One region of the Yersinia massiliensis genome, then DNA from elsewhere that is predicted to be linked to it. Evidence: predicted binding sites of a transcription regulator. Region 1 holds the regulator's gene; each other region holds the start of a gene.

Region 1 (3,290 bases):
TCAGCCCTCTTTATCTGCGATAGGTGCAAGATAGTGACTGAACGTACTACGGTGGGTATCGAAGAAGCATTGGCACAATTAGCAAAACAGTCTGGTTTTACGCTGCGTCATAGTGTGGTTGAAGCGCATGGTTTATGTGCTGAATGCGGGGTAATCGAAGCGTGTGAAAGCCATGATCATTGCGATCATGACCACTCAATTGTGGCAAAAAAGAAGTGATTGAGGCAAAAGAGAGCAACGCCCAAGAATCTCGTTTAAGCTGTCGTCGATATCACGGCAGCCTTATTTTTAATATTAGCCATGACCAGCAAATATGAGACACATCCTTGTGTCGCGTCGATACAAACAATCATTCCAATGAAAATCCTAATATAGACTCTATTATTAACATGCATCATCAAAGATGATTGAATAATAAATTTAGTTAAACAACCGATATGAGGCTTATTTAATTAATAGTGATTATTCTAGCATGCAGAAATTCGAATCATTTGTATCGATATCAGATTAATTCCATTTAGTGATGTGACTACCAGCGATATTTGCTGTGGTCTTCCCAGGCCTTCACTTCTTTCTCAGCCTGCTCTTTCTGATAGCCGTATTTCTCCTGGATTTTACCGACCAGTTGGTCACGCTTTCCTTCAATAACCGTCAGGTCATCGTCAGTCAGCTTACCCCATTTCTCTTTCACTTTACCTTTAAACTGCTTCCAGTTACCGTCAGCTTGATCTTTGTTCATGATATCTCCGTAATCTTTGGATTAGTCAGTTTATTTAATTCAACACGATAAATATTTTCCATATTAATAAGCATCTAACGCCATCTATATAAACTAATAATTTATAGTTATTAACTTATTTAAGCATCAGTAGAAATATTTATCGTAGGAATAACTATAGCAGAGGAGACTGATAATTAAAGGCTGGTTGATATTAATGACTGGATTTAGATCAAGAAAGCAAAAATAGCGACTGAGAATATTCAGTTAAAACAGCAGGTAATAATGTATTATCGGAATGCTCTCAATTTAAATATGATAAGAAAGATTGTAGGGAAATGGATAATATACCCTTCTGATGGGAAGGGTATATTGCGGTCAATTAATTCAGATCCAGTCCCCATTACGGATGACGCCAACAGCCAATCCCTCAATGGTGAAGCTTTGTTCGCGCAGATCAACGACGATCGGCTCAAACTCGCTGTTCTCTGGCAGCAGCTGTACGATGCTACCCTGCTTTTTAAGGCGTTTTACTGTCACTTCATCATCGATACGTGCCACAACCACTTGCCCGTTCCGCACATCCTGCGTTTTATGTACGGCTAGTAGATCGCCATCCAGAATACCGATATCTCTCATCGACATTCCATTAACCCGCAGCAGAAAATCTGCGCTCGGCTTAAACATTGAAGGATCAACTTTATAGTGCCCTTCGATGTGTTGCTGTGCCAGCAGTGGTTCACCTGCAGCAACCCGCCCAATCAGTGGCAGGCCCTCTTCTTCTTCCATCAGCAAACGAATGCCACGCGAAGCGCCAGAGACAATCTCTATCACGCCTTTACGGGCCAATGCTTTTAAATGCTCTTCAGCAGCGTTAGGAGAACGAAATCCCAGACGCTGCGCAATTTCAGCACGGGTCGGTGGCATACCAGTTTGCGCCAAGTGATCGCGCACCAGGTCATAAACCTCTTGCTGTCTGGTCGTAAGTGCTTTCATTCCGCCCCCTGTTTGTTTATACAGTTTTGCTGTGAGTATATACAGGTAAGCGGATATTGGGAACCAAAGAGTGAATAAAAACAGGGATTAATCACAGCTTAATTGTGTCCTGTTGTGAACTCGCCGCGGCTTTATGCGCCATAGCGTCAACTCAAATGGTGCCAAAGTACAGATATCCAGACAAAAATAGCCAGCAGAACAGCTAAAAACACGGCAGCAGAGCCCATATCTTTAGCCCTGCCGGATAGCTCATGAAACTCACTGCCGATACGGTCGACTACCGCTTCAATTGCACTATTGATAACTTCAATAATAATCACTAGAACAACGCTACCAATCAATAAAATGCGGGCTACAGCATCTAAATCTAGCCAGAACGCCAGTATGATAGCCACGAGCGCAACGACAGCCTCTTGGCGAAAAGCCGCTTCATTGTGCCAAGCTGCGATTAAGCCTTTCGCAGAATAACCCGCTGCTTTGTAGATTCGGGTTAGCCCTGTTAACTGATTTGCCATGTTTTATTGCCTTTATCTTAAGGAGATGATGATTTTTACCGCTTTCTGTTGTCTCATCACCACAGATCTAAAAACCAGTTTCTGGTATCCTTGCGATGAATTGCTAACAAGAGGCTTCAAGTTGTCATGTCAGGTTGGCGTAAAATATATTATAAGTTATTGAATTTACCACTTAAATTGTTGGTAAAAAGCAAGGTTATTCCGGCAGATCCTGTGACTGAGTTAGGGTTAGACCCATCTCGTCCAATTCTGTACGTTTTACCTTATAATTCCAAGGCAGATTTGCTGACTTTGCGAGCGCAATGTCAGGCACAAGATCTGCCCGACCCTTTGATTCCATTGGAAATTGATGGCGTACAACTCCCAAGCCATGTCTTTATCGATAATGGTCCAAGGGTCTTTCGCTATTACGCACCAAAACAAGAGTCAGTGAAGTTATTCCACGATTATTTGGATTTACATCGTAATAATCCGGAATTAGATATCCAGATGCTACCGGTTTCCGTGATGTTTGGTCGCTCACCTGGGCGCGAAGGTCACGGCACACCTCATCTGCGGGTATTGAACGGCGTTGAGAAGTTCTTTGCTGTCTTGTGGCTAGGCCGCGATAGTTTTGTCCGGTTCTCAACCACGGTGTCACTGCGCCGGATGGCCAGTGAGCATGGCACAGATAAAACAATCGCTCATAAACTGGCTCGCGTGGCGCGGATGCACTTCTCTCGTCAGCGTTTGGCGGCGGTCGGCCCAAGTTTGCCAGCCCGTCAGGATCTGTTCAATAAGCTGCTGGCCTCTAAAGCGATTGAAAAAGCCGTTGCCGATGAAGCGCGGACTAAAAAAATATCCCACGAGAAAGCACAGCAAAATGCCATTACGTTGATGGAAGAGATTGCGGCAAACTTCTCTTATGAAGCCGTACGTCTATCTGACAGGGTATTGAGCTGGACATGGAACCGCCTGTATCAAGGCATCAACGTCCATAACGCTGAGCGAGTACGGCAGTTGGCGCAAGATGGCCATGAGATTGTTTATGTGCCTTGCCATCGCAGCCATATGGATTATTT
Region 2 (3,290 bases), 1.2 Mb from region 1:
CCAAACGTAAATCACGGATAATTTCAACCCGTTCAACGGTATCAATATCTGAATGCAGGTAACGTACACGTGCGCCATGCTCTATCAGATACTCGGTCAAGTCCTCCGCCATACGTTTGGTCAACGTGGTCACCAGCACCCGCTCGTTAATCGCTGCGCGGATACGAATTTCTGATAAGAGATCATCGACCTGCGTCGTGACAGGCCGCACTTCAATGATGGGATCAAGCAGCCCCGTTGGCCGCACCACTTGATCAATCACGTCACCACCGGATTTCTCCAGTTCATATTTACCCGGTGTTGCCGAGACATAGATGGTTTGCGGCGCTAAAGCCTCAAACTCTTCAAAACGCATCGGCCGGTTATCGAGCGCAGAGGGTAACCGGAAGCCATATTCCACCAATGTCTCTTTACGTGAACGGTCACCTTTGTACATGGCACCAATTTGCGGGATCGTGACGTGAGATTCATCGACAATCAACAAACCATCTGCGGGCAGATAATCGAATAACGTTGGTGGTGGCTCGCCCGGCCCACGGCCCGATAGATAGCGGGAATAGTTTTCGATGCCGGAGCAGTAACCCAATTCATTCATCATTTCGAGATCAAACTGAGTACGTTGAGTTATGCGCTGTTCTTCGATGAGTTTATTGTTCTCCAACAGCACCTTGCGCCGTTCCGCTAACTCGACTTTGATCTCTTCCATTGCCTGCAAAATACGCTCACGGGGGGTGACGTAGTGCGTCTTAGGGTAGACCGTAAAACGCGGAACTTCGTGTTGCAATTGGCCGGTGAGGGGATCAAATATCGAGAGCCGCTCCACTTCTTCATCGAACAATTCTACCCGCAGCGCCCATTCATCTGATTCTGCTGGGAAAATATCGATAACCTCACCACGAACGCGGAAAGTACCCCGCTGAAAAACTTGGTCATTGCGGCTGTATTGTAACTCTGACAAGCGGCGCAATATTGAGCGCTGATCGATGATCATGCCCTTCGTCAGATGTAGCATCATTTTCAGGTAAAGGTCGGGATCGCCCAAACCATAAATGGCTGAAACCGACGCCACGACGACCACATCTCGCCGCTCTAGCAATGCTTTAGTCGCAGATAACCGCATCTGTTCGATATGTTCGTTTACCGAGGCGTCTTTTTCGATAAAAGTATCAGAGCTAGGGACGTAGGCTTCAGGCTGATAGTAATCATAGTAGGAGACGAAATACTCTACCGCGTTATCAGGGAAAAACTCTTTCATCTCACCATACAATTGGGCGGCCAACGTTTTATTGGGTGCCAGCACCATCGTCGGCCGATTCAAATCCGCAATCACATTGGCAACCGTAAAGGTTTTACCTGATCCCGTGACCCCTAACAGCGTCTGGTGGGCAAGACCATTTTCCAGCCCCTCCTCCAGTTTACGGATGGCTTCAGGCTGATCGCCTGCTGGCTTAAACTCAGAATGTAGTTTGAATGATTTACTCATGAATTTGTTACCCGCCGGAGAAACATACACTGTCAGGAGGCTAATTATGAAAGCCCCATAAAATTTTGCCACCCCTATGATACTGGATATAAAACCAGCTTCAAGCACCAATATGTGGGAATTTCTGTAATCGTGCGATGAGTTGCTTCGTTACAGTGGCATATTGACGCAAGTTGCACTGTAAAAGTGTTTTTATCCCCAACTGTTAACATAAACACATTAGCGATAGCTAATTGATTAAAGTTCAACCATCAGCCTTAGTGATAATTTCTGGACGCTTGATTTTAATTAACGTATTGAAAATAAATATTATTTTAGAAAAGTAGAGAATCCGGACAACTGAGTCGTAAGCCGCGCCCGCTCTCGCTTTCCTTCAGTTTTCTATGGCTAATGCACATGGTTATCCACAGGAATGGTGGATAACTCATTCAACCCCATAGGGGCTGGGAGTTGGCGAAAAGCAAAGCTTCGAGATGAAATAGGGATTAATTAGCTTTTTTAGTGTTTTTTTTACATTTTTATTTCAACACATATTTCAATTAGTACTAAATACTCAGCTTGCTAATTCTAAATGTTTAACCCTACAAGTTTCAAAAATAGCCGTTCGCGCCTTTCTACTTTTTCTGCACCATTATCTCCATCAAAGCACCGCTGAGGTGCAACGAATTCACCCTTTAGCGCCTTCTGCCTCACAGACCCAGGCTCTTTACACGCGAGTCTTACGTCAAAACCATTTACAGCCTATTAACATACGGATTTTATTGTGCATACCCTCAACTTGGCCCAAGAGTTGCTTACTTTATGATGAAGCAGAGAATCTCTATTAAGCGGATAGATAAGAGGCGAAATGATCTCGACTCTTGTGACGGCCAATTGGCTGCGAATGATCCGATAAGCAGAGTGATAATGAGTCAAAATAACGCATTGAGGGACTTTTATAACGCTACTCACTGAATTTACCTCAATTTACACTGACAACCACGCGATATAAGCGCGGTGTTTTATGCTGGACTGCCGCTTTTTAGTATGCAGATTTGCTGGTTAATTCTTCACTAGCCGTTACAGAACACCGGGTCACCTGTGAACTACTGAGATCGACTGAGGAGAAGCACTGATGCTGAGTTTAACCGCAGTAAATCAATACTATGGTCAGAACCATATCCTTTGGGATATCAACCTAGAACTTCCTCGCGGCCAATGTACCTGCCTCATTGGACGCAACGGCGTAGGGAAAACGACGTTAATTAATTGCATCATGGGGCATTTACCCATTAAGAGTGGCACCATGACATGGCAACCCAATCATGAGCCGCCACAAAACTTACTGCAGCAGCCTGTCGAAGGGCGAACCGCGCTGGGCATTGGTTATGTTCCGCAAGGACAGCAGATCTTTTCTCAATTAAGTGTCGAAGAGAATATGTTGATCGCAGTGTTAGCTGGCCGCCATAAATCACGCCACATCCCAAGCTGGGTGTTTGACTTATTCCCCCAACTGTATGACAGACGCAGCCAGCGTGGTGGTGAGCTTACTCGCCATCAACAGCAGCAGTTAGCAATTGCCAGAGCCTTGGTCGCTGAACCAGAGTTGCTCATCCTTGATGAGCCAGGTAGCGATACGTTGCCGCCATTGAGTGAAGATATGGGCAATATTCTGCATCAACTTAGCCGCAGTCTGGGCCTGACCGTGTTATTAGTTGAGCATCGAATACCGCTCATTCGCCATGTTGCAGATAGATTCTGTTTGATGGCAGGAGGGAGAAATGTGGCACAAGGAACCGTGGATCAATTGGATGAAGGAATGATTATT
Region 3 (3,290 bases), 1.8 Mb from region 1:
CACCTAAGCGGCGAGTTTGCGCTTCTACATTTAATGGGATGCTGGCAGCGCTTGAACGGCTAGTAAAGGCAAAGGTCAACACCGGCCAGACTTTGCGGAAGAATTTCAACGGATTGATACCGGTGAAAGATAACAACACGCCGTGGACCACAAACATAATGGCCAACCCCAGATAGGATGCTACGACAAAACTACCCAACTTGATGATGTCTTGGATGTTTGAACCGGCAACCACTTTGGTCATTAATGCCAACACGCCGTAGGGGGTCAGTTTCATCACCAAGCGTACTAATTTCATGACCCAAGCTTGCAGGGTATCAATAGCAGCCAAGACGCGCTGACCTTTCTCCACATCATCTTTAAGCAGCTGCAGTGATGCGATACCCAGTAAGGTCGCAAAAATAACAACACTGATAATTGAAGTTGGATTTGCACCGGTCAAATCAGCAAACGGGTTTTTTGGAATAAAGGACAGAATTAACTGAGGTACGGTTAAGTCAGTGACTTTGCCCAAATAGTTGCTTTCGATGGCACTTAAACGCGCGGTTTCTTGGGTGCCTTGAATGAGGCCATCAGCGGTTAAACCAAACAGATTGGTGACAAACACGCCAACCAATGCCGCGATTAATGTTGTGAAAAGCAATGTGCCAATCGTTAGCACACTGATTTTGCCCAATGAAGAGGCGTTATGCAGTTTAGCGACCGCGCTCAGAATCGAGGCAAAGACCAGCGGCATGACGATCATTTGCAGTAACTGCACATAACCATTACCGACGATATTAAACCAAGTGATGGACTCTTTAAGCACCGGATTATCTGCGCCATAGACCCATTGTAAACCCAGACCAAATAGCACACCCAATGCTAAACCAACCAAGACTTTCTTAGACAGGCTCCATTGTTTATGGCGGCTTTGTGCCAAGAGTAATAGCAGTGCGACAAATACCAGCACATTAATCACAAGCGGTAGGTTCATCCCCAAATCTCCAGATTATTATTATGAATGCAAACTTCGTTATTCATTTCTACTTCCGATAGAATCTCACCAACACAATTAATTCCATCAACAAAAGCAATCTCACCAAGTAGAATCAATTGAGTCATCAGCCGCGTATGGTAGCAGCCTCATAATCACTCACTTATATCCAAAAAGAATTTTATATAAGTTTTTGCCACTATTTGTATGCAATGCATTCAGATTGGTGATTGTTTGTGCATTAAAGTGTGATCACAATCGAAAATTTTTCAATTGCTCCATATAGGATAGCAGTGGAATGCTGGTATCAGTTTGCCAATAGACGGAAAAACAAACGAATAGCACGCAGAGTACCCGCTCTAGTTGATTCCCTTTTTGCGGGCGCAATAGCGGAATACAAAAGCGCCAACGGCAAGGCCAAAGCAGCGGTACTCCGGCAGGGGTGATCATATCTGCCACTATATGACTGAAGTAACCAATAATCATGGCATGAAATGCATCCGCGGGAATAATCCAATCACGCGATATATCCATCTGGAATAGCGCAATCCCCCCGACGACAGCCAACAGACTATGGGTGAATCCGCGATGCCCAAATGCCCTCGCAATGGGCGTTGAGATCCATTTTAACCGTTGGCCAAGGATAGACTTGGGATGGTCAATATCGGGCAGCAGGGAAGTAAGCAGGGCGCCAGGTATCAGGTGCCACCAATCGCCATGCGCCAACTCCGGTGTAAGACCGACTTTTTTGGCTAAAATAACGCAGGCGACAGAAAAAATAAGGTGTCCTTCCCCTGTCATACATGAATTCCGAGTTTGTAGCTGTTGATTTATCCAGTATATGAGATTTGTCTTGGTAAGGATAGCCGTGACGCTGTAACTAAATGTCTCATTTTTCAGTTTGAGGGCGGGAATCTAGCGCATGTATCCAAGTAAGAGATATTCGGTGATGAACTCAAACAAGGAACTCTAAGTAAAAAAAGGGAAAAATGACCGGGTGTCATTTTTCCCTAAGTAATACGGTATAGGCATAATCAACAAATAATGATGAGGGCACTCATAACGATACAACTACTTATTACATAGACAACTTACACGCACAATTAGAAGCTGTACTGCACACCCACACGGAAACGAGTTTGACGTTCGTCCGTGGTTTTGCTACCAGCGACGTTACCGATAGCCACATATGGTTTCCAGTTTTTATCCCATTTGTAGGCAACTTTTACGTCATGGCTCCATTCGTCTTTTTTCTTATTAGACAGAATTTCATCTTCAGACTTCTTGTAGTTCAACTCATATTCAGCGGAATAGCTTTTCAAGAAGTTGTAAGCAAACAACATAGTGAACTCATGGCCTTTCTCATCGGATTTAGTCTGAGAAGGTTGGTTACGCTTGTAGTACGGGCGATAACGCAGTGATGTAGAGAAGTCATCGTTAAAGGACACTTTACCGCGCAGGTAAGGGCGGTAGTTGTTTGAGTCAGAAGATGACTCTAATGAGAAACCAGGCTCAAGTTGGAACATCTTATTAAACTGATAAACATAGCTGGCAACAACTTCGGTGCCATTACTGACTTGCTCGTTAAACGGTTTGTTTGGTGTAGTGTCAGAGCTGTGCTGGCCCCATTTCCCTTCTAAAGATAAGCCGAAGCCATTGGCAAAACGGTTGGAGATCAGTAAGCGGTCTTTATGATCAGACTTACTGGTGTCTTTCATTTCATGCCGATAGTCAATTGTTGTTGCAACAGAACTAAAGCTGATAACAGATGCCACTGCTAATGTAATGAGTTTAAATTTCATTTTTTTATATAATCCCAGGGTTATGGTTATTTTAAACAACAATTATTAACAAACTTATAAAGCTCAACATACGATTAGAAAACAATTCCACAATCAAAGAAACAACGTTTCACTTATTGTGGATACACATTCTATTTATATTTGTAATTAATTGTGTGATCCAGATCTTTGTTGATGATTAATTTTATAATCAGGTATTAATTTGTGATGTTGATCTAATTGGAGGATATTTGATGACATAAAACAAAATAACCCCGCCAAATTAATGGCAGGGCTTTAATTTACTTAAGTTAAATAACTTTAATGATTACCGCATTGCGCGTTTTAAAATACGATCGCCTTGCTTATTAAAGTATTCTGCAGATTCCTGAACTGATTTCTGACCATAATCGATATATTGAATCGCATCGCGGAACAGAGAAACGATTTGTGGGTCATCAAAGTATGGTGACGTTTTCATTTCATGTGGAAGTTCCAACGCCATATTCAAACCAGCAACCGATGGATCTTCA

The links. The regulator LexA, encoded in region 1, represses DNA repair genes until DNA is damaged. The targets are predictions, from matches to a motif close to TNCTGTATGTACATACAGNA.
Region 2: the regulator LexA is predicted to act here: its motif matches at 1,564-1,583, upstream of uvrB (excinuclease ABC subunit UvrB).
Region 3: the regulator LexA is predicted to act here: its motif matches at 1,797-1,816, upstream of DA391_RS10340 (metal-dependent hydrolase).

What each region holds. Positions count from the first base shown of each region.
Region 1 covers NZ_CP028487.1:346,085-349,374, reverse strand. Annotated here, with positions in the region: gene zur (zinc uptake transcriptional repressor Zur) at 1-219, shown strand, start outside; gene DA391_RS01580 (CsbD family protein) at 530-739, opposite strand; gene lexA (transcriptional repressor LexA) at 1,106-1,714, opposite strand; gene DA391_RS01570 (diacylglycerol kinase) at 1,861-2,229, opposite strand; gene plsB (glycerol-3-phosphate 1-O-acyltransferase PlsB) at 2,356-3,290, shown strand, end outside.
Region 2 covers NZ_CP028487.1:1,567,563-1,570,852, reverse strand. Annotated here, with positions in the region: gene uvrB (excinuclease ABC subunit UvrB) at 1-1,483, opposite strand, end outside; gene DA391_RS07215 (ABC transporter ATP-binding protein) at 2,598-3,290, shown strand, end outside.
Region 3 covers NZ_CP028487.1:2,195,631-2,198,920, forward strand. Annotated here, with positions in the region: gene DA391_RS10335 (L-cystine transporter) at 1-976, opposite strand, end outside; gene DA391_RS10340 (metal-dependent hydrolase) at 1,229-1,777, opposite strand; gene DA391_RS10345 (oligogalacturonate-specific porin KdgM family protein) at 2,080-2,778, opposite strand; gene DA391_RS10350 (ABC transporter substrate-binding protein) at 3,086-3,290, opposite strand, start outside.